DNA from 3 places in the Streptomyces sp. NPDC056480 genome. Region 1 is predicted to be linked to each of the others. Evidence: riboswitches for the same ligand, from Rfam matches in the RefSeq annotation. Region 1 holds a riboswitch; each other region holds the start of a gene.
The links. A riboswitch is a leader RNA that binds a small molecule or an ion and turns the genes downstream of it on or off. The one in region 1 is predicted to bind cobalamin.

Region 1 (9,367 bases):
TCGACCGAGTTCGGGGCCCTTCACGTACGACGGGATCCTAGAAGTCCTCGTCCAGGTCGACCGAGCCCTCGACCGCCACCTGGTAGGCGGACGGGCGGCGCTCGAAGAAGTTCGTGAGCTCCTGGACGCCCTGGAGCTCCATGAACGAGAACGGGTTCTCGGAGCCGTACACCGGGGCGAAGCCGAGGCGCTGGAGGCGCTGGTCGGCGACGCACTGGAGGTACTCGCGCATCGACTCGGTGTTCATGCCCGGCAGGCCGTCGCCGCACAGGTCGCGGCCGAACTGCAGCTCCGCCTCGACGGCCTCCTTCAGCATGTCCGTGACCTGCTGCTGGAGCGCGTCGTCGAAGAGCTCCGGCTCCTCCTTGCGGACGGTGTCCACGACCTCGAAGGCGAAGTTCATGTGCATCGTCTCGTCACGGAACACCCAGTTGGTGCCGGTGGCGAGGCCGTGCAGCAGACCGCGGGACCGGAACCAGTACACGTACGCGAAGGCGCCGTAGAAGAACAGGCCCTCGATGCACGCGGCGAAGCAGATCAGGTTGAGCAGGAAGCGGCGGCGGTCGGCGGCCGTCTCCAGGCGCTCGATCTTCTCGACCGAGTCCATCCACTTGAAGCAGAACTGCGCCTTCTCGCGGATGGAGGGGATCTCCTCGACCGCGTCGAACGCGGCGGCGCGGTCGTCCGGGTCGGGCAGGTAGGTGTCGAGCAGCGTCAGATAGAACTGGACGTGCACGGCCTCCTCGAACAGCTGGCGCGACAGGTACAGGCGCGCCTCCGGGGAGTTGATGTGCTTGTAGAGCGTCAGGACCAGGTTGTTGGAGACGATCGAGTCGCCCGTCGCGAAGAACGCGACCAGACGGCCGATCATGTGCTGCTCGGCCGGCGTCAGCTTGGCGAGGTCGGCGACGTCCGAGTGGAGGTCGACTTCCTCCACGGTCCAGGTGTTCTTGATCGCGTCCCGGTAGCGTTCGTAGAAGTCCGGGTAGCGCATCGGACGGAGGGTCAGCTCGAAGCCCGGGTCGAGGAGGTTCTTCTTTTCGTTGGAGCTCATTACTGGCAGGCCTCGCAGGACTCGGGGTTCTCAAGGGAGCAGGCGAGGGCGTCCGCGTCGGGCGCCGCCTGCTGGACGGGGATGGTGGCTGCGGCGGGCGTCGCGGCCTGGGCGGCGCGGGCGATCCGGGTCGCCGGGCGGGAGCGCAGGTAGTACGTCGTCTTCAGACCCTGCTTCCAGGCGTACGCGTACATCGACGACAGCTTGCCGATCGTCGGCGTCTCCAGGAACAGGTTCAGCGACTGCGACTGGTCCAGGAACGGCGTCCGGGCGGCGGCCATGTCGATCAGACCGCGCTGCGGGATCTCCCACGCCGTGCGGTACAGCTCGCGCACCTCGGCCGGGACCCAGGTGAAGCCGGCCACCGAGCCGTTGGACTCGCGCAGCGCCTCACGGGTCTGCGCGTCCCACACGCCGAGCGCCTTCAGCTCGTCGACCAGGTACGAGTTGACCTGGAGGAACTCGCCGGAGAGCGTCTCGCGCTTGAACAGGTTGGAGACCTGCGGCTCGATGCACTCGTACACACCGGCGATCGAGGCGATCGTCGCGGTCGGCGCGATGGCGAGGAGGAGGCTGTTGCGCATGCCGACGGCGGCGATCCGCTCGCGCAGCGCGGCCCAGCGCTCCGGCCAGTTCAGCTCGACGTCGTAGTGGTCGGGGTGCAGCACGCCCCGGGCGGCGCGGGTCTTGTCCCAGGCGGGGACCGGACCGTTGCGCTCGGCGAGGTCGGTGGAGGCCTCGTACGCGGCGAGCATGATGCGCTCGGCGATACGGGTGGACAGCGCGCGGGCCTCGGCGGAGTCGAACGGCAGCTTCAGCTGGAAGAAGACGTCCTGGAGGCCCATCGCGCCCAGGCCGACCGGCCGCCAGCGGGCGTTGGAGCGGCCCGCCTGCTCGGTCGGGTAGAAGTTGATGTCGACGACCCGGTCGAGGAAGGTGACGGCCGTACGGACGGTGGAGTCGAGGCGCTCCCAGTCGATGTCGCCGTCGACGACGAAGGCGCCGAGGTTGACCGAGCCCAGGTTGCAGACCGCGGTCTCGCCGTCGTCGGTGACCTCCAGGATCTCCGTGCAGAGGTTGGAGGAGTGGACGGTGTGGCCGGGCTCGGCGGTCTGGTTGGCCGTCCGGTTCGAGGCGTCCTTGAAGGTCATCCAGCCGTTGCCGGTCTGGGCCAGGGTCCGCATCATCCGGCCGTACAGGTCGCGGGCCGGCATCGTCTTGCGGGCCAGGCCCGCCGCCTCGGCCTTGCGGTAGGCGGCGTCGAACTCCTCGCCCCACAGGTCGACCAGCTCGGGCACGTCCGCCGGGGAGAACAGCGACCAGTCGGCGTCGGCGTTGACCCGGCGCATGAACTCGTCCGGGATCCAGTGCGCCAGGTTCAGGTTGTGCGTACGGCGCTGGTCCTCGCCCGTGTTGTCGCGGAGCTCAAGGAACTCCTCGATGTCCGCGTGCCAGGTCTCCAGGTAGACGGCGGCGGCCCCCTTGCGGCGGCCGCCCTGGTTCACGGCGGCGACGGAGGCGTCGAGGGTCTTCAGGAACGGCACGATGCCGTTGGAGTGCCCGTTGGTGCCGCGGATCAGCGAACCGCGGGCGCGGATGCGGGAGTAGGAGAGGCCGATGCCGCCCGCGTGCTTCGAGAGGCGCGCGACCTGGTGGTAGCGGTCGTAGATGGAGTCCAGCTCGTCCTGCGGGGAGTCCAGGAGGTAGCAGGAGGACATCTGGGGGTGGCGGGTGCCGGAGTTGAAGAGCGTGGGGGAGGACGGCAGGTAGTCGAGCCGGCTCATCAGGCGGTAGAGGGCGGCGACCTCGTCGAGCGCGCGGACGCTGTCGTCCTCGGCGAGGCCGCAGGCCACGCGGAGCATGAAGTGCTGCGGGGTCTCGATCACCTTGCGGGTGATCGGGTGGCGCAGCAGGTAGCGCGAGTAGAGGGTGCGCAGGCCGAAGTAGCCGAAGCGGTCGTCCGCGGCCGCGTCGATCGTCGCGTCGAGCCGGTCCGCGTGCAGCGCCACGAACTCGGCGGTGCGGTCGGCGATCAGACCCTCGCGGTGACCGACGGCGACGGAGGCCGAGAAGGAGAACGAGCCCTGACCGGCGGCCTCGTCGGCGATCGTGATCGTCAGGAGCCGGGCGGCGAGCCGGGAGTACGCCGGGTCCTCGGCGATCAGACCGGCGGCCGACTCGGTGGCCAGCTCGCGCAGTTCCGCGTCGTCCGCGACGGCGCTGCGGCCGCGGAGCGCGGCGGCGGCGACCTTGCCGGGGTCGGTGTCGGGGAGATCGGCGGTGAGGTCGGTCAGGGTCCGCAGCAGCACGGTCCCGGGGCCGTCGCTCTCGACCGCGGAAGCCTCGGCGGAAGCCGGATCGGCGGGCGCGATGGTCACGTGGGGGCTCTCCCTCGCTCGGCTCGGGGCCGCGGCGGGGGAAGGCGGGCAGACGGGCATCCGTAACGCCGGACGCGACGCTTCCACCGGCCCACTCCGCGAGGCCCGGACGTCATTGGCACCCGGAACGGACGGACCGGATGCGCTGCCGGCAGGTCCTCGGACTCACCTCGCCCGAATACGTCGTATCCGTACGAAGCACACCGTTGCGGGACAGTTCCGGATTCGCGCCGGATTCCCCTGCGTCGACAGCGAGGACGAGCATACATGTGGGGGGCGCCCCGTGCGGCACCCCCCACATGTTGTGTCGCCCCCCGGCTCAGAACTCCAAGGAGTAGGTGCGCAGGCGATGGTCGGGGATCGGCTCCCAGTCCCGGTCCGGGGTGCGGAGGAAGCCCAGACGCTCGTAGATCCGGTGCGCGGAGACCATCGTGGCGTCCGTGGAGAGCACGATGCGGCGGCACCCGGGGAGGGCCCGTGCGCGCTCGATACAGGCCCGTACGAGGGCCTCTCCGACGCCCCGGCCGCGGGCCTCCCGGGAGACCACGAGCATCCGGAACTCGGCCTCGCCCTCGATCGCGATGTCCGCCCACGGAGTGGAGCCGGTGGCGAAGGTCACCCCGCCGAGCAGCCGTCCGTCGGCGTCCTCGGCGACGAGCACCTCGCTCTCGCGCGCCCGCCGGGCCGTGTCACGGAGCACGTGCAGATACGAGTCCTCCGCCCCGTACTTCAGCAGCCCGTCGTTCAGATAGGTCCCCGCGGTGAGCTCACCGAGCGTCTCGTGGTCCTCGGGCCGTACCGCCCTGATCGTGAAGTCCATGAGGGCAGTGTGCCTCCGGCCGCCCGGAGGACCCCAGCGGGTCTCAGCCACCGGCCCCCACCGAGTTGTCGGGGGCGCCGTCGCCCACCGGCGGCAGATCGCCCCGCTCGACGGGCTGTCCGCCGCCCGTCCGCTCCGGCAGGACGGCGTCGAGCTCGGCGGCGCCGGCGCGGTGGGTGCGCTCGGCGGCGCCCCGGAGTGCCTTCCGGTCCACCGTGAGCGGGGCGGCGACCTCGACGCGCAGCCCGTTCTCGGTGCGCACGTACGCGTGCTGCCCGGCGGAGCGCAGGTACCAGTGGTCGCCGTCCCGGACACAGCCGTCAGGTCCGGCGGTGTTCGCCGCGGCGCACTCCTTCTCCGTGAACGGGCGGCGCTCGGCGGAGACGGTCAGGCGGACGCCGTCCTTCCGCAGGTACGTGACCTGGAAGCCGTCGTCGCCGATGACCCCCGACGCCATCCGGGAGGCCTCGAAGCCCTCGGCCTCGGTGACGTACACATGGTCCTTGTCGGTCTGTGCCCAGCGGGCGCGGGCGTCCAGCTCGGCCGGGTGGGGCGTCGGGCCGCCGCCCGGCGTCTCGGTGCCGCAGCCGGTGACGGCGAGGGCGAGGGCGAGCGGGAGCAGTGGGAGCAGGGTGAGTCGTGGTCCGGTGCGCATGTCCCGCATCCTCGCGCGGGGACGGCGAAGGCCGCCATGCCTCGGGGGAGGCAGGGCGGCCTTCGTCGGGTCCGGCGGCGGGTCAGTGGGTCTCGGCGCCGACCTTCGGGAGCTTCTTGACCCCGGCGTCGCCGGCGTCGGCCGTGTAGTCCTCCGGGGAGGTCTCGTCGATGCCCTCGGGGGCCTTGACGGCCTTGAGGACGAAGGTCAGGACGACCGTGACGAGGACGTTGAGGAGGAAGGCGGTCAGACCGATGTAGCCGATCTCGCCGATGCCCGGGATCTCGGCGGAGGAGCCGCCGAAGTGCTTCTGGGTCGGGCTGGCCACCCCGTAGGCGGCGACCGTGCCGTAGATCATGCCGACGGCCCAGCCGGCGAGCAGCGCCCAGCGGTGGAACCAGCGGGTGAAGAGACCGCCGACGAGCGCCGGGAAGGTCTGCAGGATCCAGATGCCACCGAGCAGCTGGAAGTTGATCGCGACCGTCTTGTCCATGGTGAGGACGAAGGCGAGCGCGCCGACCTTCACGAGCAGCGAGACCAGCTTGGAGACCTTGGTCTCCTGGGCCGGGGTGGCGTCCGGTTTGATGAAGTCCTTGTAGATGTTGCGGGTGAAGAGGTTGGCCGCGGCGATCGACATGATCGCGGCCGGTACGAGCGCGCCGATGCCGATCGCGGCGAACGCGACGCCCGCGAACCAGTCCGGGAACATCGTCTCGAAGAGCTGCGGGATGGCGAGCTGGCCGTTCTTCACCTGGATCCCGGCGGCGATCGCCATGAAGCCGAGCAGCGCGAGCAGGCCCAGCATCAGCGAGTACAGCGGCAGGATCGTGGTGTTGCGGCGGATGACCTCACGGCTCCGGGACGACAGCGTCGCCGTGATGGAGTGCGGGTACATGAAGAGCGCGAGCGCCGAGCCGAGCGCCAGCGTCGCGTACGTCCACTGGCCCGCCTCGCCGGGGACGAGCGAGCCGCGCGGCTTGCCGGTCGCCGGGTTGGTCTGCGCGTACGCCTCGCCCGCCTTGGCGAAGATCTCGTCGAAGCCGCCCAGCTTGATCGGGATGTAGATGATCGCCACCGCGATGACGATGTAGATCAGGGTGTCCTTGACGAAGGCGATGAGCGCGGGGGCGCGCAGACCCGAGGAGTACGTGTACGCCGCGAGGACACCGAAGGCGATGAGCAGCGGCAGGTCCTTGATGAACCAGTGGGTGGTCTCGCCGCCGCCGACGCCCATCACGTCCAGGACGGCCTGGATGCCGACGAGCTGGAGCGCGATGTACGGCATGGTGGCGAGGATGCCGGTGACCGCCACCGCGAGGGAGAGTCCCTTGGAGTCCCAGCGGCCGCGCACGAAGTCCGAGGTGGTGACGTACCCGTGCTTGTGCGAGACCGACCAGAGGCGCGGCAGGAAGGTGAAGATCAGCGGGTAGACCAGGATCGTGTACGGCACGGCGAAGAAGCCGGCCGCGCCCGCCGCGTAGATGGCCGCCGGGACGGCGACGAAGGTGTACGCGGTGTAGAGGTCGCCGCCGAGCAGGAACCAGGTCACCCAGGTGCCGAACGACCGGCCGCCCAGTCCCCATTCGTCGAGGCTGTTCTCGTTCTCGGCCTTGCGCCAGCGCGAGGCGAGGAATCCCATGACCGTGACGGCCAGGAAGAAGAAGATGAAGACGGCGAGTGCGACGCCGTTCACGCCGTCCTTCATCGCTCGTCACCCCCCTTGCGGGCACGCTGGTCCAGCTGCCACAGCTTGTACGCGACCATGGTGAGCGCGGTGGAGATCAGCACCCAGAGCATCTGGTACCAGTAGAAGAACGGGATGCCCGCGAAGAGCGGTTCGACCTTCGCGTACGAGCTGACCCAGAGCATCGCCACGAACGGCGCGAACAGACAGAGCGCGATCACCACCCTCAGCGGCGTGATGGTGGGTTGTTTCCCTTGTGTCGCTTCTGGCATGGCGATTCCGGTCCCCTCGCTGATCACCTCGGTAATGCTGGGGAAATCTAGGGGACTGTTCCGCTCCATGGAACCCCTGTCCGCATAACGGATGGGACTCCGTCAGCTGTGGTCGTGGGAGCGGTCCCTCGGCGCGGTGCTCAGAGCCAGCCCTCCTTGGCGGCCCGCACCCCCGCCTCGAACCGGCTGCGCGCGCCGAGCCGGTTCATCAGCTCCGAGCTCATCCGGCGCACGGTCCGCAGCGAGATCCCGAGCCGCCGTGCGGCGATGTCGTCCGTGCAGCCGATGCCGAGCAGCATGAGCAACTCCCGCTCCTGCGGGGAGAGATCGTGCTCGTCGCGGCGCGGACTCTCGCCGAACGGCGTGCCGGCGTCCCATAGCCGGTCGAAGAGCACCACGAGCGCGTGCACCAGGCCGGGGCTGCGGACCTCCAGGGCGCCCGCGCGCCCGTCCTCGGGGTCGACGGGGACGAGCGCGGCCTCCCGGTCGACGATCACCATGAGCATCGGCACCACGGGCACGGTCCGCGCCTCGCCGCCGAGATCGCAGTACCAGCGCACGTATTCGACGGTCGGCGGGTCGTTGCGGAAGCTCTCCTGGTAGATCGACCGGATCTTCACGCCGCGTTCCAGGGCGAGTTGGTCGAGCGGCTGGCTCGCGTCCATGGTGTCGGGGAGCTGCGCGCCGCCCGGGAGCAGCGAGAGGCACTCGGTGCGGGCGTTCGCGGCCAGGTCCTCCAGGCGTTCCCGGACGTTGTCCAGGCCGGTGATGCGGTCCACCAGGTCGTGCCGGACGCCCGGTTCCGAGTGGTCCGCGTACGAGGCGAGGATGCCGGCCACGGCCCGCCCCGCCCGTTCGACCTGGCGTTTCCGCTTGCTCAGCTCGGCCTCGGCGCGGGAGAGCAGGAAGGAGAAGCCGACGTCCGGGTTGAAGGGTTCGACCTCGCCCGAGGAGTCGTCCATCAGCACGAGCTTGAGGTCCGCGAGGCAGGCGAGCGCCTCGCGGACCTCGGACGCGGGGCGGCCCAGATGGGCCGCCATCTCCGTCACGTCGAACTCGGGCCGCTCCAGGAGCAAACGGTAGACGGCCTCCGTCGACTCCTTTATGCCGAGCGCCTCCAGCATCCCCTGTCTCCCCCTCGTCACGTTCCGTACCGCGACCGCCCCGCAATCGTGATCGCGGTCGTCGATGCTAAGTGGGAGGGGCCCTCTAGGTCTAGACCAATTGGAATGAACTCCGGTATGTGGGACGCGCGGGGGGCGCGGGCGGGGTGCGGCGACGGCCGGCCAGCGCGTCGAACAGCGCCGCCATCGCGAACCCCGAGACGAGCAGGGCCAGTTCGACCTGCGGGCCGATCCCGACCGCGAGCACCGCGAGCGCGCCCGCCCCCGCCGCCACCGGCCCCGCCCACGAGGGGCCGCCCGCCGCCGACGCGACCGAGCGGTCGAGGGACACGCAGAAGGCGAAGGCGCCGACGACGAGGGGGACCCAGCCGGTGACGGCCCCGGTGCCGGGCGGACCCCACTGCCACAGGACGGTGAGCGCACCCGCCGCGGCGACGGCGGCGAGGAGGGCACCGGACACGGCGCGGACCGCGGTGCCCGCCGTGGTGAGGGCGGCGAGGGCGAGGAGGGCGGCGAGGGCGGCCGCCGGAACCGCGGAGGGGAGGAGCCCGTAGACGCCGTCCACGAGATCGCGGTCCACCACGCCCGAGCCGCCGACCAGCGCCGGGTGCGTCCCTCCCGAGAGCGCCGACCGCAGCGCCGTCACCGTCGCCGCGCCCGCCGCCGTCATCGGCTCCTCCTCCGGTACGACCACGATCACGGCCGAACCGTCCCTGCGCCAGTCGGCCGCCGCCGGCGCCGCCGCGAGCAGCACCCCCGGGACCCGGGCCGCCCGCGCGGCCACGGCCTGCGCGTCCGCGCCCGCGGGGACCAGGACCTCCAGCGGATTCAGGACGCCCGACGGCACCCCTGCCGCCGCGAGCCGGTCGAGGCCGTCGCGGGCCGGGCCGGCCGCCACCAGGGCGTGCGCCTCCGGATTGCCCACCCGGAGCTGCGTGGCCGCGCCGGCGAGCAGCACGAGGAAGGCCAGGCCGACCGCCGCCGGGATCGTGCGGGGCCGCCGGCCGACGCGTGCCGGCGCCGTACGCGCCGTACGCGCCGTCCGGGCGGTCCGGGCAGTCCGGGCAGTCCGGGTGGTCCGAGTCGTCCCCAGTGCCCGCGTCGTCCGTGTCTTCTGTGTCGTCCGTGGCCTCCGCGTCGCCATCGAGCGGAGCACCGGCGTCAGGGTCAGGGCCGTCGCCGTGCCCACCGCCCACACCGCAAGACCCGCGACACCGACCGAGCGCAGGAACGCCGCCGGGAACAGCGCGAGGACCGCGCAGGCCGCCGCCCCCGCCGCACCGGCCGCCACCGCGGACCGGGCGGCGGACTCCGGCGGCTGCGCCCACCGGTGCACGGCGAGCACCAGGGACGTGACCGGCACCAGATAGACCACGACGA
Region 2 (9,367 bases), on a different contig from region 1:
ACAGCATGGCCGCGCCGTCGTACCGCAGCGGTTTCGCGACCACGGCGAGCGCCTCCGCGCCCGTCGCGTCCTCACGGACCTGCGCGCAGCCGGCCTCGACCCGCTTCTCCGGCGGGGTCTCGCCGGGCGGCGCGTCCGCCGGGCCGCCGAAGTCGACGACGACCGCGACCCGCTTCGTGCCGTCCTTCTTCTCCACGCCCCCGCAGATCCTCGTGAAGTCGGGGGCGACGGACGGCCGGGAGGTGTCGTTCGTGCCGTTGCTGATCGCGAAGCGGAAGCCGATCGCGTCGCCGTCGGCGGGGCGTGCGGTCGCCGGACCCTGGGTGGCGTACGTCCAGGCCTTCCCGCCGTCGCTCTCCCAGAACGACCAGTAGCGGTAGCCGGCGGCCTGCGCCGGGGCCGCCGCGGCCACGACCGAGCCGAGCGTCAGAAGCGCCCCGGCCGCGGCTCCCGCGGCACGGGAGCCACGCCTTCGTGCACCGGTTCCTCGCGCACCGTCGCCTCGCGAGGCGGTCACTTCTTGCGGCCGCTCACGAGGAAGCCGATGCCGACGCCGACGACCGTGCCGATGCCGATGATCCACCAGATGTCGAAGCCGCCCTCGTCGTCACTCGTGGACGAGGCCGAGGTGTCGGGCGTCTTCGGCGCCGGGCCGGTGGCGTTGAGCTGCTCCACCAGGTCCGCCGCAGCGAACTCGCGCGGGTCCGTCTCCGTCGCCCGCGCGGCCAGGATCAGCTGCGCGTACGCGGCCGGGCCGCCCTTCTTCGCCCAGGCGGCGGAGTTCTTCTCCAGCCACTCCACGGCGGGCTTCGCCTCCTTCGAGGCGCCGGACGCGGCGAGCGCGACGACGGCGTCGGCGGTGTTGCCGATGTCGGGCTGCTCGGTGGTGTCGGTGGCGCCCGGCATCGGCGGCAGGGTCAGGTGGCCGGTCTTCGCGAGGGCCTTCGCCAGGTAGGAGGCGCCGTTGAGCGCGGCCCGCTCGATCGTCGGCTTCGACAGGTCGTTGCAGACCGGCGGCTGCTCCGGCGAGGCCTTGGTGGCGACGACGCTCTTGCCGAGGCCCGCGAGGGTGGCCGCGGCGGTGGCGTCGGCGTTCGCGAGGAGCTTGCCGGCCTTGTCGGGCTGGTACGCGAAGGCCCCCGGGCCCTCCTTGTCCGTGCAGGGCAGCGCGAAGGACAGGAGCGCGTCGTAGGGCGTACGGCCCTCGGCGGAGGTGAACGAGCCGGGCCGCACGCCCGTCGCGGCGAGCGCGCCGACGACGACCGAGGTGGAGTTCGCGTCACTGGCGCCGCCCGGGCTGTAGCCCCAGCCGCCGTCCTTGTTCTGGACGGTGCGCAGCCAGTCGGAGCCCGCCTTGACGGCCTTGTCGACCGTCTCGGGGGAGGCCGACTGCTTCCGGACCGCCCGGAGTGCCTGCACGGCGATCGCCGTGGCGTTGGTGTCCCGCATGGTCTTCGCGTCGCAGGGCGTCGTGGCGTCGGCGCGGTACGAGCTGAACGAGCCGTCCGCGCACTGCTGGCCGAGCAGCCACTCCACGGACTTGTCGGCGGGCTGGAAACCGGTGGCGCGCTGGGCGAGGAAGGCCTGGGACTGGCGCCAGACACCGTCGTACGTCGGGTCGTTCGTGCCGTACAGACCGTCCGGGATCGTGACGGCGGAGGGCGTGGGGGAGGGGGCGGTGCTGGCCGCTCCCGCCACCCCGGCCGCTCCGGTGCCGAGCAGGACGGTGGCGGCTGCGAGCGCGGTGGCGCCGCGGCGGACGGTGTTCATGGGGCCCTCTCCTGCGGCCGGGCACCGGCACGCCTCAGGGGCACCAGGCTCCGGCTCCGTATTCCTCGACGGTGCCGGCGGTCACGTCCCGGACGGGGCATTCCGACTCACGACTCCCCTGTAGGGGTCGTTCACGGTTGCGGGTCAGTGCCGGATTCGCACCGGCTTCCCCCCGTACGGGCATGATGACGACCCGCCCACTCTACCGGCCCGTAGGCCCGCGGCCCGGCGGGTGCGAGGTGCCTCACACCGCCACGTACTCCACGGGGTCCGTCCCCTGCACCGCCTCCGCGCGGCCGAGTTTCACCAGGCGGCGCAGGTGCGCCTCGGCCTCGCTGACGGCGATGTTGCGGGAGCCGTAGGGGATCTGGTCCCAGGGGCGGTTCCACTCCATCCGCACGGCGAGCTGCCAGGGGGTGAGCGGGGTGGCGAGCAGGTCGAGGAGTCCGGTGAGCCGGTCCTCGTGGTGGTCGAGGAGTTCGCGGACCCGGCCGGCGGCGTCGGTGAAGGCGTGCTGGTGGGCGGGGAGGACCTCGGCGACGCCGAGGCGGCCGATGCGTTCGAGGGAGTCGAGGTAGTCGCCCAGGGGATCGGTGACGGTGGAGTCGTCGGGGTCCTCGTACAGTCCGATGTGCGGGGTGATCCCGGGCAGCAGATGGTCGCCGGAGAAGAGCCGGCCGTGGCCGGGCAGCCGGGAGGGGTGCTCCTCCTCCAGGTGGAGGCAGACGTGGCCGGGGGTGTGGCCGGGGGTCCAGATCGCGCGCAGTCGCCGTCCGGGGAGGTCGAGGAGTTCGCCGGGGGCGATCTCCCGGTCGGGGAGGGCGGAGCGCAGCCCGGGCAGGGTGCGCAGCCGGCCGGAGGTGCGGGCGGCCCGCAGCGGGACGAGGTGGTCCTCGGGGGCGCCGACGGCGGCGAGCTTGCGGGCGAGGTAGTCGAGCCAGGTGCCCGGCTCGGCGTCCCGGGTGCGGCGTACGACGTCGGTGTCGGCGGCGTGCATGGCGATCCAGGCCCCGGACGCCTCGCGGACCTTGCCGGACAGGCCGTGGTGGTCGGGGTGGTGGTGGGTGATGACGACGCCGTGGACGTCCGGCACGTCGATGCCCAGCGCGGCGAGTCCGCCGGTGAGTTCGGTCCAGGAGGCCGGGTCGTCCCAGCCGGTGTCGACGAGGACCGGGCCGCGGTCGGTGTCGAGGACGTGGACCAGGGTGTGGCCGAGCGGGTTGTCGGGGATGGGCACCCGGAGCGACCAGACGCCTCCGCCGTGCTCGGTCACCTGGGGCAGCGGTCCCTGTGGAGCGGGCATGGGTCCTCGTCTCTCCGCGGCGGTGCGGGGCGCGCGTTCTCCGTATCTGGAACTGACGATACGTCAGGTGTAGCCCGGGGGAACAGGACTTCGGCCATGGCCGGGAGGGGGCGGGGCGCGGGCGCGGCCGGGGTCCGTCCGGAGCATTGCCCTCGATAACTAGAACTGGTATCAGTTCTGATGCATCGTCAGGGACAACATCTCCTCATGAAGGCGGCGGTCATGACCGAGCTTGTGGAGCACGGAAAGCTGTTCATCGGCGGGGAGTTGACCGACCCGCTCGGCGAGGACGTCATCGAGGTCGTCTCCCCGCACACCGAGCAGGTCATCGGGCGCGTCCCGCACGCCTCCACCGCCGATGTCGACCGGGCCGTGGCCGCCGCCCGCCGGGCCTTCGACGAAGGGCCCTGGCCCCGGATGACGGTGGAGGAGCGGATCGCCGTCGTCAGCCGCATCAAGGACGCGATCGCCGTACGCCACGAGGAGATCGCCCGGTCCATCAGCGCGCAGAACGGCTCCCCGTACTCCTGGTCCGTCCTCGCCCAGGCGCTCGGCGCGATGATGGTCTGGGACGCGGCGATCACCGTCGCCCGCGACTTCACCTACGAGGAGCGGCGCGGCGGCGTCCTCGGCCCGCTGCTCGTCCGGCGCGAGCCGGTGGGGGTGGTCGCGGCCGTCGTCCCGTGGAACGTGCCGCAGTTCACCGCCGCCGCCAAGCTGGGGCCCGCGCTGCTCGCCGGCTGCACGGTGGTCCTCAAGCCCTCGCCGGAGTCGCCGCTCGACTCGTACATCCTCGCCGACATCGCCACCGGGGCCGGGCTGCCCGAGGGCGTGCTCAGCATCCTGCCCGCCGACCGCGAGGTCAGCGAGTACCTCGTCGGGCACCCCGGCGTCGACAAGGTCTCCTTCACGGGTTCGGTCGCCGCGGGCAAGCGCGTCATGGAGGTCGCCGCCCGCAACCTCACCCGCGTCACCCTCGAACTCGGCGGGAAGTCTGCCGCCGTGATCCTGCCCGACGCCGACCTCGCGACCGCCGTCGCCGGGATCGTCCCGGCCGCCTGGATGAACAACGGCCAGGCGTGCGTCGCGCAGACCCGGATCCTCGTCCCCCGCTCCCGGTACGAGGAGATCGCCGAGGCCTTCGCCGCGGCGGCCGGCGCGCTCGTCGTGGGCGACCCGCTCGACCCCGCCACCCAGGTCGGGCCGCTGGTGGCCCAGCGGCAGCAGCAGCGTTCGCTCGACTACATCCGGATCGGCCAGGAGGAGGGCGCCAAGGTCCTCTCCGGCGGCGGCCGGCCGGCCGGGCTCGAACGGGGCTGGTACGTCGAGCCGACGCTCTTCGGCGGCGTCGACAACTCCATGCGGATCGCCCGCGAGGAGATCTTCGGACCGGTCATCTGTCTCCTGCCGTACGGGGACGAGGCCGAGGCCCTGCGCCTCGCGAACGACTCCGACTTCGGGCTCAGCGGCAGCGTCTGGACCGGGGACGTGGAGCGCGGCATCGACTTCGCCCGCGGCGTGCGCACCGGCACCTTCAACGTCAACACCTTCAGCCTGGACATGCTCGGCCCGTTCGGCGGCTACAAGAACTCCGGACTGGGGAGGGAGTTCGGGCCCGAGGGCTTCGGGGAGTACCTGGAGCACAAGATGATCCACCTGCCGGCCGGTTACGAGGGCGGCGCGTGATGGGGGACCGCTGGCACGTCGAGGTCGACCGGAGCGTCTGCATCGGTTCCGGCATGTGCGTGAACCACGCCCCGGACGGTTTCCGCCTCGACACCGCCCGGCAGTCCCACGCACGCGAACCGGAGTCGGACGCGGGGGAGAAGCTGCTCGCGGCGGCCGAGGGGTGCCCGGTGGAGGCCATCATGATCACTCTGGCGGAGGGCGGGGAGCCGGTCTTCCCGCCGGAGGAGTAGCCGGGCCGCCGGCCCCGGGCCGCCGGAACCGCCGCGACCTGCGCGTACCGCGTGTGTGAGACTCCCTCGGCACACGTACGTACGCGCAGGGAGCGGGGCAGTCATGCGGGGTCGGGGCAGGGGCCGGGGCAGAGGGTGGGCGACGGTCGCGAGTGCGACGGCGGCGGTGGTCCTCGGGGCCGGATGCGGGACCGGCGCTGGGGGAGGGGCCGCCGCCCCGGCCTTCGGCCGTGAGGCGGCGCACGCCGAGATCGTCGCCGCCGTGAAGCAGGCGGGGCTGCCGAAGTCCGACCTGCCGGGGGCCGGCGGGCCGGTCCCGACGGGCTCCACGCCGCGCCCCACCCCGTCCACGGACCAGGAGCGGCTCCAGGAGCGCGTCCTCGCCTGCACCGCCTCCTGGCAGTACGTCGGCCCGCCCGTCGACGGATCGCGCGGCGCCCTCGAGAAGGCGGTCACGGCGCTCGTCGCCGAGGACTGGGTCCAGGGCGAGCGCCAGGTGGAGAAGCTCGACGACAAGGGCGGCACCATGCTCCAGCACACGCTCAGGAAGCGGGGCTGGACGCTGTACGCCCGCCACACCGGCATGCGGAAGTCGCTGACCATGGAGATGATCTCCCTGCGGGCGACGGAGAACGCGTGCATGAATCGCTTCACCGAGCAGGAGAAGAAGTCCCTGTTCGGAGAGGACGCCGAACAGGGCTGACGAAAGGCGTCGTTGCGCCCGCCGCCCGTTCCCACGTGCAAAACTGTGCCCTTGAAAACGGGGGCAAGAGGCCGTCGTACGTGCGTCATTGGGAGTGTTGTGCGCAAGGCGAAGATGGTGGCCGCGGCCGCCGGTGTGGTGCTGCTGGTCGCCGGTTGCGGAAGCGAGGGCGGCGCGGACAAGGGCGGCTCGACCTCGGCCGGTTCCTCGGCCGGTGCGTCCTCGACGGGCGGCTCCGGCGGCTCCGGCGGTGAGCGGCTCACCGGGGCCGCGGTCACCGAGGAGCTCACCGGCGCGGCGACCGCGGCCGGCTTCACGCAGGACGGCTCGGGCGAGCAGATTCCGGCCGAGGCCAAGGACTGCATGGTCAGCTGGACGGCCGATGCCGCGAAGGCGAAGGACCCGGCGAAGTCCTACGCGGACACGGTCGCGACCCTGAACAAGGGCGGCTGGAACGAGGAGCGGAAGACCGAGCAGGGCGGCTCGGTGATCAAGTCCCTGAAGAAGAGCAGCTGGCAGCTCCAGGCCAGCAACCACTCCGCCGGCCCGCTGAAGCTGGTCATGTTCGTGGCCGTCGACAGCAGCCCGGAGTGCGCGGCGGCCCTCGCGGCGGCCAACAAGGCCACGCCGTCGTCCTGATCCACCGGCACCCCCCCGCGCCCCCGGCACGTCGGCCGCCGGGGGCGCGGGTGCGTCTCGTGGGCGGCGAGATCGACCGGCCGTCGGCGGCGCGTCCGGTCGGCAAGGCGACCCGGCAGCAAGGCGTCCCGGCAGCGGCGCGACCCGTCAGCGGCGTGCCGCGGCCTCCGGGGCCGTCAGGTCGATCAGCCGGCAGACCGTCTCGATGTCGATCTTCACCTGCGCGATCGAGGCACGCCCCGACAGCCAGGTGATCAGCGCCGAGTGCCAGGTGTGCTCGATGACCCGGACCGCCGAGAGCTGCTCCGGAGTCGGGTGCTCCGTGCCCATCGCGTCCAGGATGATCGCCGTCGTCAGCCGCGACACCGTGTCGACCTCGGGGCTCACCCCGCGGTCCGCGAATGTCAGCGCCCGCACCATCGCGTCGGCGAGCTGCGGCTCGCGCTGGAGCGCGCGGAAGGCCCGCATCAGCGTCTCGGCCACCCGCTCCGCCGGATCGGCGCCCGCCGGCGGCCGCTTCCGCAGGGTCGTGTGCATGTGCTGGAGCTGGTCCTGCATCGTCGCGACCAGCAGGTGGATCTTGGAGGGGAAGTAGCGGTACAGCGTCCCCAGGGCCACCCCGGCCGCCTCGGCGACCTCCCGCATCTGTACGGCGTCGAAGCCGCCCCGCGCCGCGAGCTGGGCGCTGGCGTTCAGGATGCGGCGGCGCCGTGCCTCCTGGCGCTCCGTGAGGGGCGGTGCCGCGGGTCTGTGGTCCGCTCTGATGTCTGCGGTCATGAGGTCCCGTTCCGTGCGGTGGGGAGCGACAGTATGGCGGTGCGGGCGCCGTGGCGCGAATCACCTGTTCCGGCTCTCACCACAGAGCTACCTGCCGGTAGATTCTGTCCTCCTTGAAGGATCAAGAAGATCAGGCCAGAAGATCAAGAACGATCAAGTCTGTAACTTGTTCTAGATTAGCGCGAGCGGTTACGCTCCGGCGAAACCACGCTCGAAGGGGGTCGCGCATGACCGCTGAGGCCATAGAGGCAAGCCCCCGACAGGGCGTCACCGCAGCCGGTGACAGACCGTTGCGGATCGCTCTCCTCACGTACAAGGGAAACCCCTTCTGCGGCGGTCAGGGCGTCTACGTCCGGCACCTCTCCCGCGAACTCGCCCGCCTCGGCCACAGCGTCGAGGTCATCGGCTCGCAGCCGTACCCCGTCCTCGACGAGGGCGAGGACCTGACGGGGCTCACGCTCACCGAGCTCGCCAGCCTCGACCTGTACCGCTCGCCCGACCCGTTCCGCACCCCGAAGCGCGACGAGTACCGGGACTGGATCGACGGCCTCGAGGTCGCCACCATGTGGACCGGCGGCTTCCCCGAGCCGCTCACCTTCTCCCTGCGGGCCCGGCGCATGCTCGCCGCCCGCCGTGGCGACTTCGACGTCGTCCACGACAACCAGACCCTCGGGTACGGGCTCCTCGGCGGCCCGCGCGCGATCGGCGCCCCGCTCGTCACCACGATCCACCACCCCATCACCGTCGACCGGCAGCTCGAACTCGACGCCGCCGCCGACTGGAAGCGCCGCGCCTCCGTCCGCCGCTGGTACGCCTTCACCCGCATGCAGAAGCGCGTCGCCCGCCGGCTGCCGTCCGTGCTCACCGTCTCCGGCACGTCCCGGCAGGAGATCGTCGAGCACCTCGGCGTACGCGAGGACCGCATCCGGGTCGTCCACATCGGCGCCGACACCGACCTGTGGTCGCCCGACCCGGCCGTCGCCGAGGTCCCCGGCCGGATCGTCACCACCTCCAGCGCCGACGTCCCGCTCAAGGGCCTCATCCATCTGATCGAGGCGCTCGCCAAGCTCCGCACCGAGAACCCGGACGCGCACCTCGTCGTCGTCGGCAAGCGCGCCGAGGACGGCCCGGTCGCCGCGGCCATCGAGCGGTACGGGCTGGCCGGGGCCGTCGAGTTCGTCAAGGGCATCAGCGACGCGGAGCTCGTCGACCTGGTGCGGTCCGCGCAGGTCTCCTGCGTGCCGTCGCTGTACGAGGGGTTCTCGCTGCCGGCGGCGGAGGCGATGGCGACGGGGACGGCGCTCGTCGCGACGACGGGCGGGGCGATTCCCGAGGTGGCCGGGGCGGACGGGGAGACGTGCATGGCGGTGCCGCCGGGGGACGCGTCGGCGCTGGCCGCCGCGCTGGGGCGGGTGCTCGACGATCCTGCGCTCCGGGCCCGTCTGGGCGGCGCCGGCCGCACCAGGGTTCTTGAGCGCTTCACCTGGGCGAGGGCCGCACAGGGCACCGCGGAGCTGTACCGCGAGGCGGTTGCCCGTCAGGGAGCCGGGGCCCGCCGGTGACATCCCGCCTCCGGCGCGCACCCGGGACCCCCGTCGCCCCGCGGAACGACTGCCCACAACCCACTCCTACCGCGAAAGCAGGCAGCTCGTGCTGACCGTCGACTTCACCCGCTTCCCGCTCGCCCCCGGCGACCGCGTGCTCGATCTGGGCTGTGGTGCGGGCCGGCACGCCTTCGAGTGCTACCGGCGCGGTGCGCAGGTCGTGGCCCTCGACCAGAACGGCGAGGAGATCCGCGAGGTCGCCAAGTGGTTCGCCGCCATGAAGGAGGCCGGCGAGGCCCCCGCGGGCGCGACCGCCACCGCGATGGAGGGTGACGCGCTCAACCTGCCGTTCCCCGACGAGTCCTTCGACGTCGTCATCATCTCCGAGGTCATGGAGCACATCCCCGACGACAAGGGTGTGCTCGCCGAGATGGTCCGCGTCCTCAAGCCCGGCGGGCGCATCGCGATCACCGTCCCGCGGTACGGCCCCGAGAAGATCTGCTGGACGCTCTCCGACGCGTACCACGAGGTCGAGGGCGGTCACATCCGCATCTACAAGGCCGACGAACTCCTCGGCAAGATCCGGCAGGCCGGACTCAAGCCGTACGGCACCCACCACGCGCACGCGCTGCACTCGCCGTACTGGTGGCTGAAGTGCGCCTTCGGCGTCGACAACGACAAGGCGCTGCCGGTCCGCGCGTACCACAAGCTC
Region 3 (9,367 bases), on a different contig from region 1:
CGTAGCCGGACCACAGGGTCCGGTAGTACGCGACGAGGCTCTCGTCCTGTTCAAAGTCGCGGCCGCGCAGCCCGATGCGGTGCAGCACGGTCTCGAAGTCCGCCTTGAGGTAGACCATGAGATCGGGAGCCTTGCGGTAGGGCAGGCCGTCGATCTCACGCATCATCTCGTCGAGCAGCCCCTCGTAGACCTGCATCTCGAGGGAGCTGATCCGTCCCAGGTCGTGATTGACCTTGGCGAAGTACCAGTCCTCGTAGATGGACCGGTCGAGGACGTTGTCCCCCCGCTTGTACGCCTCCTTGATCGCGGCGAAGCGCGTCTGGAGGAAGTACAGCTGGAGGAGGAAGGGGTACCGCTTCGCCTGGATCTCCTCGGGGCTCGCCGTGTAGAAGAGGGGCAGGATCGGGTTGTCCTCCACGCTCTCGTAGAAGACGTCGCTGCCCAGCTCCTTGGCGATCAGCTCGGCCACGCTCGTCTTGCCGATTCCGATCATGCCGCCGACGCAGATCACGGACATACCTCACTTCTCCCTGGGGGTCTTCTCTAGCGTGGGCGGGTGAGCCGGGTGAGCTGGGAAACCCGCACCAATGAGACGCACGCCGGCGGTCACCCGATTCCCTGGGATCTTTGTGATCAGCGTCATGTGGTCCCGTCCGGACCGAGGCCCCGGGGGGCCGCTGTCCCGGACCGGCCTGACCGTTCCGCGGCCGCCGCGCGCAGCGACGAGCCGCGGTCCTGAGGCCGCCCTGAATTTTAGATGACGAATGGGCCCCGGATGGGCCGGTCCGCGGGCGCCCGGCTCACCGCCCCCGAAGCGGGGAGCCGCCCCGGCGGGCTACGGCGTGAGCCAGCCGCGCAGCAGCCTGCTCACGGCGGGCATCGCGACGTAGGTCATGAGCACGTTGAACACACAGGCGACGATCGCGCTGCTGAGCAGGAGGGGGAGACCGGTCAGCCGGGGGATGAGGAGGAGGCTGCCCAGGAGCGAGATCGGGTAGATCGCCAGGGTCGCGCTGATCGCCATCTTCCACCGGGGCGGGGCCGGCCGCGTCGAGCCCGGCTTGGCGAACCAGGTCTCCATGCCGGTCAGCGTGCGCCGGGCGATCTCCGTGTGGTGATGCCCCTCGCAGCCGGCGAACCAGGCTGCCCGCTCCGGGGACTCCTGCCAGGCCCGGCACGCCGCCTCGTCCCGGAAGCGGTGAACGAGGAACCACGGGGCGTCGCCGCCGGAGGAGCGGAAGAGGCCGTATCCGAGGTGCCCCGGGAAGGCGGCCGCGCTGTCGAGGATGCCCCGGGCCCACAGCTCGAAGGCCGCTTCGTAGCCGGGCTCCACCCGGCGGGCTATGAGGAGGGTCACCTCGCCCGTGTCGGCGGGGACGGTGGCGTGCTCAAGGCTGATCGCGGTCATACGAACTCCATCTGATCTCACCGCGCCCGGCCGTACTCTACGCAGGGAACCGCCGTGGGTGGTGTCCGGCTCGCTCGCCCGGGAGACGAAGTGGTCGTCCGCTTCACCGCCATGTGCGCCGGCGTCACCGCGTCACCGCGTCATCCCCTCACCGCGTCACCACGTCACCGCGTCATCCCCTCACTGCGTCACTGCGCCCAGCGTCCCGCGATCAGCGCGGCCTGCTCCCGCAGCGCCGAGACCAGCTCCTGGGCGGCCTGGTTCGACGCCGAACGCGGGACGGCGACGCTGATCTCCCGCGCCAGGGCCGGTCCGGCCGGCGGGCGTACGGCCAGGTCGGGGCGCGGTGCTCCCAGCGCGAGCCGGGGGATGAGCGCCACACCCGTCCCGGCGGCCACCAGGCCCTGGACCACCGCGTAGTCGTCGGTACGCAGCGCATGCAGCGGCTCGAACCCCTCCTGGCCGCAGGCCCACGCCAGTACACGATCGCACGGGTCGTGCGGGTCGGCGGCGCCCACCCACGCCGCGTCGCGCAGATCGGCGAGCGGGACCCGGTCCAGCGAGGCGCACGGGTGGTCCTCCGGCATGACCAGGAGGAGGGGATCGGACAGGAGCGGATGGACCTCGACCTCCTCCTCCAGGTCGAGGCGGTCGCCGGGCTGGGAGAAGACAAGGGCGGCCTGGAGCTCCCCGGCGCGCAACGCGCGCAGGAGCAGGGGGAGTTCGCCTTCGGTGAGCGAGATGTGGACGCCCTGCCGATGGAGGCGCTTGACCGCCGGCGCGAGCAGCAGGGCTCCGGCCGTCGGAAACGTGCCGATGTGGATGGTGCGCATGCCGCGCTCGGCGAGGTTGCGCACCTCGAGCTCGGCATGGCGGAGGCGTTCGAGCACGGCCTCGGCGTGCGGCAGCAGGGTCTCGCCGAGCTCGGTCAGGGTGGCGCCTCGCGGTCCGCGCTGGACGAGCCGGGCGTCGAAGTGCGCTTCCAGGGAGGCCAGGTGGTGGGTGATCGTCGGCTGGCTGTAGTGCAGCGCACGGCCGGCGGCGGCCAGTGATCCCTCCTGGGCGATGGAGCGGAGTACCTGGAGATGTCTCACGTCGAGCATATAGAGATCCTATGGAGGGTCCACGAAAAGTCCACCGTTCCTCAATGGCTTGAGGACTGTCACGCTCCCGGGGTGAACACGCGAACGACCGATCACCGCACCCCGATCCCCACCGATCCCGGCTCCGGCCAGCTGTCCGCCCCCTTCGCGGAGGCGGTGCTCGCCCATGCCGCACGGGACTGGCTCAGGCTGAACGTCCCCGGCCATGCCGCCGCCCCAGGATCGGACCTCGCCGGGTTCTTCGGCTCGCGGGTCACGGCCCTGGACTTCCCGCCGCTGCTCGACGGCATCGACCTCGGCGCGGACACCCCGCTCGACAAGGCGCTCGCGCTCGCCGCGGAAGCCTGGGGCGCCCGGCGCACCTGGTTCCTGACCAACGGCGCGTCGCAGGGCAACCAGATCGCCTCGATGGTGGCCCCCTCGCTGGGCCGCACGCTCGTCGTGCAGCGCAGCGTGCACTCCAGCGTGATCGACGGGCTCGTGCTCTCGGGCATGGACGCGGTCTTCGTCCAGCCTTCGGTCGACCGCGAGCAGGGCATCGCCCACGGCGTGACCGCCGCGGACGTGGCGGCGGCACTGGAGCGGACGCCCGACGCGGCCGCCGTGTACATCGTCTCCCCGAGCTACTTCGGCGCGGTCGCCGACGTGCGCGCCCTCGCGGACACCGCCCATGCCGCCGGAGTCCCCCTGATCGTCGACGAGGCATGGGGATCCCACTTCGGCTTCCACCCCGCGCTTCCCGCGGGCGCGCTCTCCCTGGGCGCGGACCTGGTGACGTCCAGTACGCACAAGCTCGCGGGCAGCCTGACGCAGTCGGCGATGCTGCACGTGGCGGAAGGCCCGTTCGCGGACCGGCTCGAAGCGCTGGTGGACCGGGCGTTCCGGCTGGTGCAGTCCACCTCGGCCAGTGCGCTGCTGACCGCGTCCCTGGATCTCGCGCGCAGGAGCCTGGTCACCGACGCCGTGGCGACGGCGGCGTCGGTCGAGGCCGCCGACGAGGTCCGGGGCGTCGTGCGGGCGCTCGGCCGGTTCAGGGTGGTGAGTGACGGCTTCCCCGCCTTCCCCGACATCGTCGGCTTCGATCCGCTGCGGATCGCCCTCGACACCCGCGCCGGCGGGATCACGGGCCACGAGGCCAGGCGGCTGCTCTTCCGGGACCACCGGGTGATGGTCGAGGTGGCGACCGACGCGGCGATCGTCGCCGTGATCGGCGCGGGCTTCGTCCCCGACACGGACCGGTTCCTCGAAGCCCTGCACACCCTGCCGTCGCCGCTCACCGGATCCGGCACCGACCCGGCGGCCGTGCCGCACCTGCCCGTACCCGGCCCCGCGAAGCTCACGGCCCGCGAGGCGTTTCTGAGCCCGACCCGGGTGCTGCCCGCGGAGCGGGCCGTCGGACGGATCTCCGCGGACACGCTGGCCGCGTACCCGCCCGGCATCCCCAACGTCCTGCCGGGCGAGGTCATCACAGCCGAGGTCGTGCGCTTCCTCCAGCGGACCGCGAGCGCACCGAACGGCCATGTCCGCGGGGCGCTCGACCTGAGCGTCACCAGGCTGCGCGTCGTCGACTGAGACGCCCGCCCCCCCGGGGTGGGGGGTGGACTTACTAGGACGTCCAACTATATGTTCGTGGACAAGCCCGCGGTGCAGGGAAGCCGGTGTGAATCCGGCGCGGTCCCGCCACTGTGACCGGGGAGTGTGCTCTTCAGCAGATGAGGCCACTGACGGAATCCATCCGTCGGGAAGGCCGGAGAGCGCGCGCTGATCCGGGAGTCAGGATACCGGCCGTGGGGTGTTCCGTGTTGTCCACGAGGATGGAGCAGACACGCATGGCACCGGTACGTGACCACGGCCCAGGTGATCCGGCGGAGTACCCGAACCCCGAGGCCCTGTCCTCGCGTTCGTGACTCGACGGAGGCGTCCTCGCCTCCCCCTGTCCCGCGGGAGGACCCGCGTGCGCGCACCCCGATCGGTGCCGTGCTCGCTCTCCTCGCCGCGCCCTCCTCGGATCCTCACCTGACGAGAGCAGGCTTCGATGGTCCGCGAACTCACCCATTTCATCGGCGGAAAGCACACCACCGGCACCTCCGGTCTCTTCGCCGACGTGTACGACCCCAACACCGGCGCGGTCCAGGCCAGGGTCCCCCTGGCCGGACGCGTCGACACCGAGGCGGCGATCGCCGACGCCGAGACGGCCCAGCAGGAGTGGGGCCGGTGGAATCCGCAGCGACGCGCACGCGTCCTGCTGCGCTTCCTCCAACTCGTCGAGGGCGAAAGGGACTCCCTGGCCCGGCTGCTCTCCGCCGAACACGGCAAGACCGTCGCCGACGCCCACGGCGATCTTCAACGCGGCCTGGAGGTGGTCGAGTTCGCCGCCGGGATCCCGCACCTCCTCAAGGGGGAGTTCACCGACAACGCAGGCACCGGCATCGACGTGCACTCGCTCCGCAGCCCACTGGGAGTCGTCGCCGGGATCACCCCCTTCAACTTCCCCGCGATGATCCCGCTGTGGAAGGCCGCACCGGCCCTGGCCTGCGGGAACGCGTTCATCCTCAAGCCGTCCGAGCGTGACCCCTCCGTACCCCTGCGGCTCGCCGAGCTGTTCCTGGAGGCCGGGCTCCCGCCCGGCGTGCTCAACGTCGTCAACGGCGGCAAGGAAGCCGTCGACACCCTCATCGAAGACCCCCGCGTCCAGGCCCTCGGCTTCGTCGGCTCCACCCCGATCGCGGCGCACATCTACGCCACCGCCGCCGCGCACGGCAAACGCGCCCAGTGCTTCGGCGGCGCCAAGAACCACATGATCGTGATGCCCGACGCCGACCTCGACCAGGCCGCCGACGCGCTGATCGGCGCCGGCTACGGGTCCGCCGGCGAGCGCTGCATGGCCATCTCCGTCGCCGTCCCGGTGGGGGAGGAGACCGCCGACGCGCTCGTCGCGAAGCTGAAGGAGCGCATCGCGGGCCTGCGGATCGGCACCTCCGACGACCCGGACGCGGACTTCGGTCCCCTCGTGAGCCGCGACGCCCTCCACCGGGTGAACCGCTACGTCGGCATCGGCGTCGCCGAGGGAGCCGAACTCGTCGTAGACGGACGGGAGTTCACTCTCCCCGGTCACGAGGACGGATTCTTCGCCGGACCCTCGCTGTTCGACCGGGTCACCCCCTCGATGAGGATCCACCAGGAGGAGATCTTCGGCCCCGTCCTGTGCGTCGTACGGGCCGCGGACTACGAGGAGGCCCTGCGGCTGCCCAGCGAGCACCCGTACGGCAACGGCGTGGCGATCTTCACCCGGGACGGCGACACCGCCCGCGACTTCACCCGCCGCGTCAACACCGGCATGGTCGGCGTGAACGTCCCCATCCCGGTCCCCGTCGCCTACCACACCTTCGGCGGCTGGAAGCGCTCCGGCTTCGGCGACCTGAACCAGCACGGCCCCGACTCCATCCGCTTCTACACCCGGACCAAGACCGTCACCTCGCGCTGGCCCTCCGGGGTCAAGGAAGGCGCGAGCTTCACCATCCCGACGATGGGATGAGCGCCGTGACCACCCTCACCGAGGACCAGCTCGCCCTCGCCGAAGTCACCCTGGACTTCGCACAGGAGCAACTCGCCCCGCACGCCGTGGCCTGGGACCAGGACAAACACTTCCCCGTCGACGTCATCCGCAGGGCCGCCGCACTCGGCCTCGGCGGCGTCTACGTACGGGAGGAGCACGGCGGCTCCGGACTCACCCGGGCCGACGGCGTCCTCGTCTTCGAGACCCTGGCGACCGGCTGCCCCTCCATCGCCGGCTACCTCTCCATCCACAACATGGTCGCCTGGATGATCGACCGGTACGGAGACCCCGCCCAGCGTGCCCGGTGGCTGCCCGGCCTCTGCTCCGCCGAGACCCTGGGCAGCTACTGCCTCACCGAACCCGGCGCCGGCTCGGACGCCGCCGCGCTGCGGTCCCGCGCCGAACGGGACGGCGGGCACTACGTCCTGACCGGAGTGAAGCAGTTCATCTCCGGCGCCGGGGTCTCCGACGTGTACCTCGTCCTCGCCCGCACCGGTGGGGACGGCCCCCGCGGGATCTCCGCCTTCGTCGTCGAGCGCGACGACCCCGGAGTCTCCTTCGGCGCCGACGAACGCAAGATGGGATGGAACGCCCAGCCCACCCGCCAGGTGGTCCTCGACGGCGTGCGGATCCCCGCCGACCGGCGCCTCGGCGCCGAGGGCGAAGGCTTCCGCATCGCCATGCACGGTCTCAACGGCGGCCGTCTCGGCATCGCCGCCTGCTCCCTCGGCGGCGCCCGGAGCGCCCTCGACCGCAGCCTCACCCACCTCGCCGACCGCGAGGCCTTCGGCGCGCGACTGCTCGACGCCCAGGCCCTGCAGTTCCGGCTGGCCGACATGGCCACCGAACTCACGGCCGCCCGCGCGCTGGTACGGCAGGCCGCCGAGGCCCTGGACCTGGGTGACCCGCAGGCGGCCCAACTCTGCGCCATGGCCAAGAGGTTCGCCACCGACACCGGGTTCTCGGTCGCCGACCGGGCGCTGCAACTCCACGGTGGATACGGCTACTTGAGCGAGTACGGCATCGAGAAGATCGTCCGGGACCTGCGGGTCCACCGGATCCTGGAAGGAACCAACGAGATCATGAACGTCATCGTCGCCCGCGGCCTGACGGAGCACCTGCGATGACCGGCGACCACACGACGGGCGACCACACGACCGGCGACGAAGAGGTCGTCGTCCGCGTCGAGGGGCGCACCGGCCGGCTGATCCTCAATCGCCCCAAGGCCCTGAACGCGCTCAGCCACGGCATGGTGCGGAGGATCGAGCAGGCCCTCACCGCCTGGCGGGACGACCCCGCCGTCGAGACGGTCGTGATCTCCGGGGCCGGGGAACGCGGACTGTGCGCGGGCGGCGACATCCGCGCCATCTACGAGGACGCCCGGGTGGGCGGCACCGAGTCCGCCGAGTTCTGGCGGGACGAATACCGGCTCAACGCCCTGATCGCCCGCTACCCCAAGCCGTACGTGGCCCTCATGGACGGCATCGTCATGGGCGGGGGCGTCGGCGTCTCCGCCCACGGCACCGTACGGATCGTCACCGAACGTTCCCGCGTCGCCATGCCCGAGACGGGAATCGGCTTCGTCCCCGACGTCGGCGGCACCTACCTCCTCGCGCTGGCGCCCGGCGAACTGGGCACCCACCTGGCCCTGACCGGCTCGGCCGTCGGCGCCGCCGACGCCCTGCTCTGCGGCATCGCCGACCACTACGTACCGTCCGAGCGGCTCGACCGGTTGACGGCGGCGCTCGCGCGGACCTCCGTGCACGACGCCCTGGCGGCACACGTCGAGCAGGCGCCGCCCGGGCGACTGGCCTCCCACCGAGAGTGGATCGACCACTGCTACGCCGCCGACACGGTCGAGCAGATCGTGGACCGGCTCCTCACGAGCGGCGTGCCGGCCGCCGAGGAGGCCGCCGCCACGCTGGCAGCCAAGTCCCCGACCTCCCTCAAGGTCACCCTGACCGCCTTGCGGCGGGCCCGCGGGCTCGGCCCGCTGGAACGGGTCCTCGAACAGGAGTACCGGGTCTCGTGCGCGGCGCTCACCTCGCCCGACCTGGCCGAGGGCATCCGGGCCCAGGTCATCGACAAGGACCGCGATCCCCGCTGGTCGCCCGCCGCCCTCGCCGACGTCACCGGAGAGGACGTGGCGCGGTACTTCGCCCCGCTCGGCGCCGACCGCGAACTGCGGCTCCCCGCCGTCACCGACTCGTTCCAGGAGGTGCCCTGGTGACCCCCGTCATCGCCTTCGTCGGCCTCGGCCGCATGGGCGGCCCGATGGCCGCCAACCTGGCCGCCGCCGGCCACCGCGTCCTCGGCTTCGACCTCGTCCCCGAGGCGATGACCACAGCCTCCTCGACGGGTGTGGAGACGGCGCAGTCCGCCGCCGCGGCCGCCGGCGAGGCGGACGTCGTCATCACCATGCTGCCCACGGGGCGCCACGTCCTCGCCCTCTACCGCGACCAGGGCCTCCTCGCGGCCGCGAAGCCCGGCACGCTGTTCATCGACTGCTCCACCATCGACGTCGCCGACGCGCGCGCCGCCCACGAGGCGGCCACCGCCGCCGGACACATCGCCCTGGACGCCCCCGTCTCCGGCGGAGTGGTGGGCGCCGAGTCCGCCACCCTCACCTTCATGGCCGGCGGGGGAGAGGCGGAGTTCGCCCGGGCGGAACCGATGCTGGCCGTCATGGGCAGGAGGGCCGTCCACTGCGGAGGCGCGGGCGCCGGCCAGGCCGCCAAGATCTGCAACAACATGATCCTCGGCATCTCGATGATCGCCGTCAGCGAGGCCTTCGTCCTCGGCGAGAGCCTCGGCCTCTCGCACCAGGCCCTCTACGACGTCGCCTCCACCGCCTCCGGCCAGTGCTGGGCGCTCACCGCCAACTGCCCCGTCCCCGGGCCCGTTCCGGCGAGCCCGGCCAACCGGGACTACCGCCCGGGGTTCGCGGCCCCGCTCATGGCCAAGGACCTCCGACTCGCCGCCGACGCCCTGCGCACCGCCGGCATCGACGCCGGGCTCGGCCCGCGCGCCGCCGAGCTGTACGCCGCCTTCGCGGCGGGCGACGGCGCGGCCCAGGACTTCTCCGGCATCGTCCACGTCCTCCGCGACACGGCCGCGGACGCACCGAAGGGAACGACCACCGCATGACCGGCACCGACCACGAGACGATCACCGTCGAGCGTACGGGCGGCCGCACCGCGCTGCTCACCCTCAACCGGCCGAAGGCGCTCAACGCCCTCAACCTCCAGGTCATGCACGAGGTCGTGGCCGCCACCGAGGCGCTCGACCGCGACCCGGACA

Region 2: it holds a riboswitch for cobalamin, as region 1 does, so the genes downstream of both, ACFQ79_RS14080 (prenyltransferase/squalene oxidase repeat-containing protein) here and ACFQ79_RS28590 (ribonucleoside-diphosphate reductase subunit alpha) in region 1, are expected to answer to the same signal.
Region 3: it holds a riboswitch for cobalamin, as region 1 does, so the genes downstream of both, ACFQ79_RS04775 (CoA-acylating methylmalonate-semialdehyde dehydrogenase) here and ACFQ79_RS28590 (ribonucleoside-diphosphate reductase subunit alpha) in region 1, are expected to answer to the same signal.

Annotation. Positions count from the first base shown of each region.
Region 1 is NZ_JBHTSA010000081.1:17,615-26,981, forward strand. Features, by position in the region: gene ACFQ79_RS28585 (ribonucleotide-diphosphate reductase subunit beta) at 38-1,054, opposite strand; gene ACFQ79_RS28590 (ribonucleoside-diphosphate reductase subunit alpha) at 1,054-3,432, opposite strand; cobalamin riboswitch at 3,565-3,710, opposite strand; gene ACFQ79_RS28595 (GNAT family N-acetyltransferase) at 3,752-4,252, opposite strand; gene ACFQ79_RS28600 (hypothetical protein) at 4,296-4,907, opposite strand; gene mctP (monocarboxylate uptake permease MctP) at 4,990-6,612, opposite strand; gene ACFQ79_RS28610 (DUF3311 domain-containing protein) at 6,609-6,863, opposite strand; gene ACFQ79_RS28615 (LuxR C-terminal-related transcriptional regulator) at 7,004-7,987, opposite strand; gene ACFQ79_RS28620 (MMPL family transporter) at 8,079-9,367, opposite strand, start outside.
Region 2 is NZ_JBHTSA010000025.1:35,654-45,020, reverse strand. Features, by position in the region: gene ACFQ79_RS14085 (SCO2322 family protein) at 1-517, opposite strand, end outside; gene ACFQ79_RS14080 (prenyltransferase/squalene oxidase repeat-containing protein) at 514-1,770, opposite strand; cobalamin riboswitch at 1,847-1,983, opposite strand; gene ACFQ79_RS14075 (MBL fold metallo-hydrolase) at 2,015-3,073, opposite strand; gene ACFQ79_RS14070 (aldehyde dehydrogenase) at 3,296-4,759, shown strand; gene ACFQ79_RS14065 (ferredoxin) at 4,759-4,992, shown strand; gene ACFQ79_RS14060 (hypothetical protein) at 5,096-5,695, shown strand; gene ACFQ79_RS14055 (hypothetical protein) at 5,795-6,334, shown strand; gene ACFQ79_RS14050 (TetR family transcriptional regulator) at 6,482-7,111, opposite strand; gene ACFQ79_RS14045 (glycosyltransferase family 4 protein) at 7,339-8,673, shown strand; gene ACFQ79_RS14040 (class I SAM-dependent methyltransferase) at 8,762-9,367, shown strand, end outside.
Region 3 is NZ_JBHTSA010000005.1:175,528-184,894, reverse strand. Features, by position in the region: partial or broken gene ACFQ79_RS04795 (deoxynucleoside kinase) at 1-517, opposite strand, end outside; gene ACFQ79_RS04790 (antibiotic biosynthesis monooxygenase) at 836-1,408, opposite strand; gene ACFQ79_RS04785 (LysR family transcriptional regulator) at 1,597-2,511, opposite strand; gene ACFQ79_RS04780 (aminotransferase class I/II-fold pyridoxal phosphate-dependent enzyme) at 2,584-4,083, shown strand; cobalamin riboswitch at 4,137-4,316, shown strand; gene ACFQ79_RS04775 (CoA-acylating methylmalonate-semialdehyde dehydrogenase) at 4,547-6,046, shown strand; gene ACFQ79_RS04770 (acyl-CoA dehydrogenase family protein) at 6,043-7,194, shown strand; gene ACFQ79_RS04765 (enoyl-CoA hydratase/isomerase family protein) at 7,191-8,297, shown strand; gene mmsB (3-hydroxyisobutyrate dehydrogenase) at 8,294-9,214, shown strand; gene ACFQ79_RS04755 (enoyl-CoA hydratase) at 9,211-9,367, shown strand, end outside.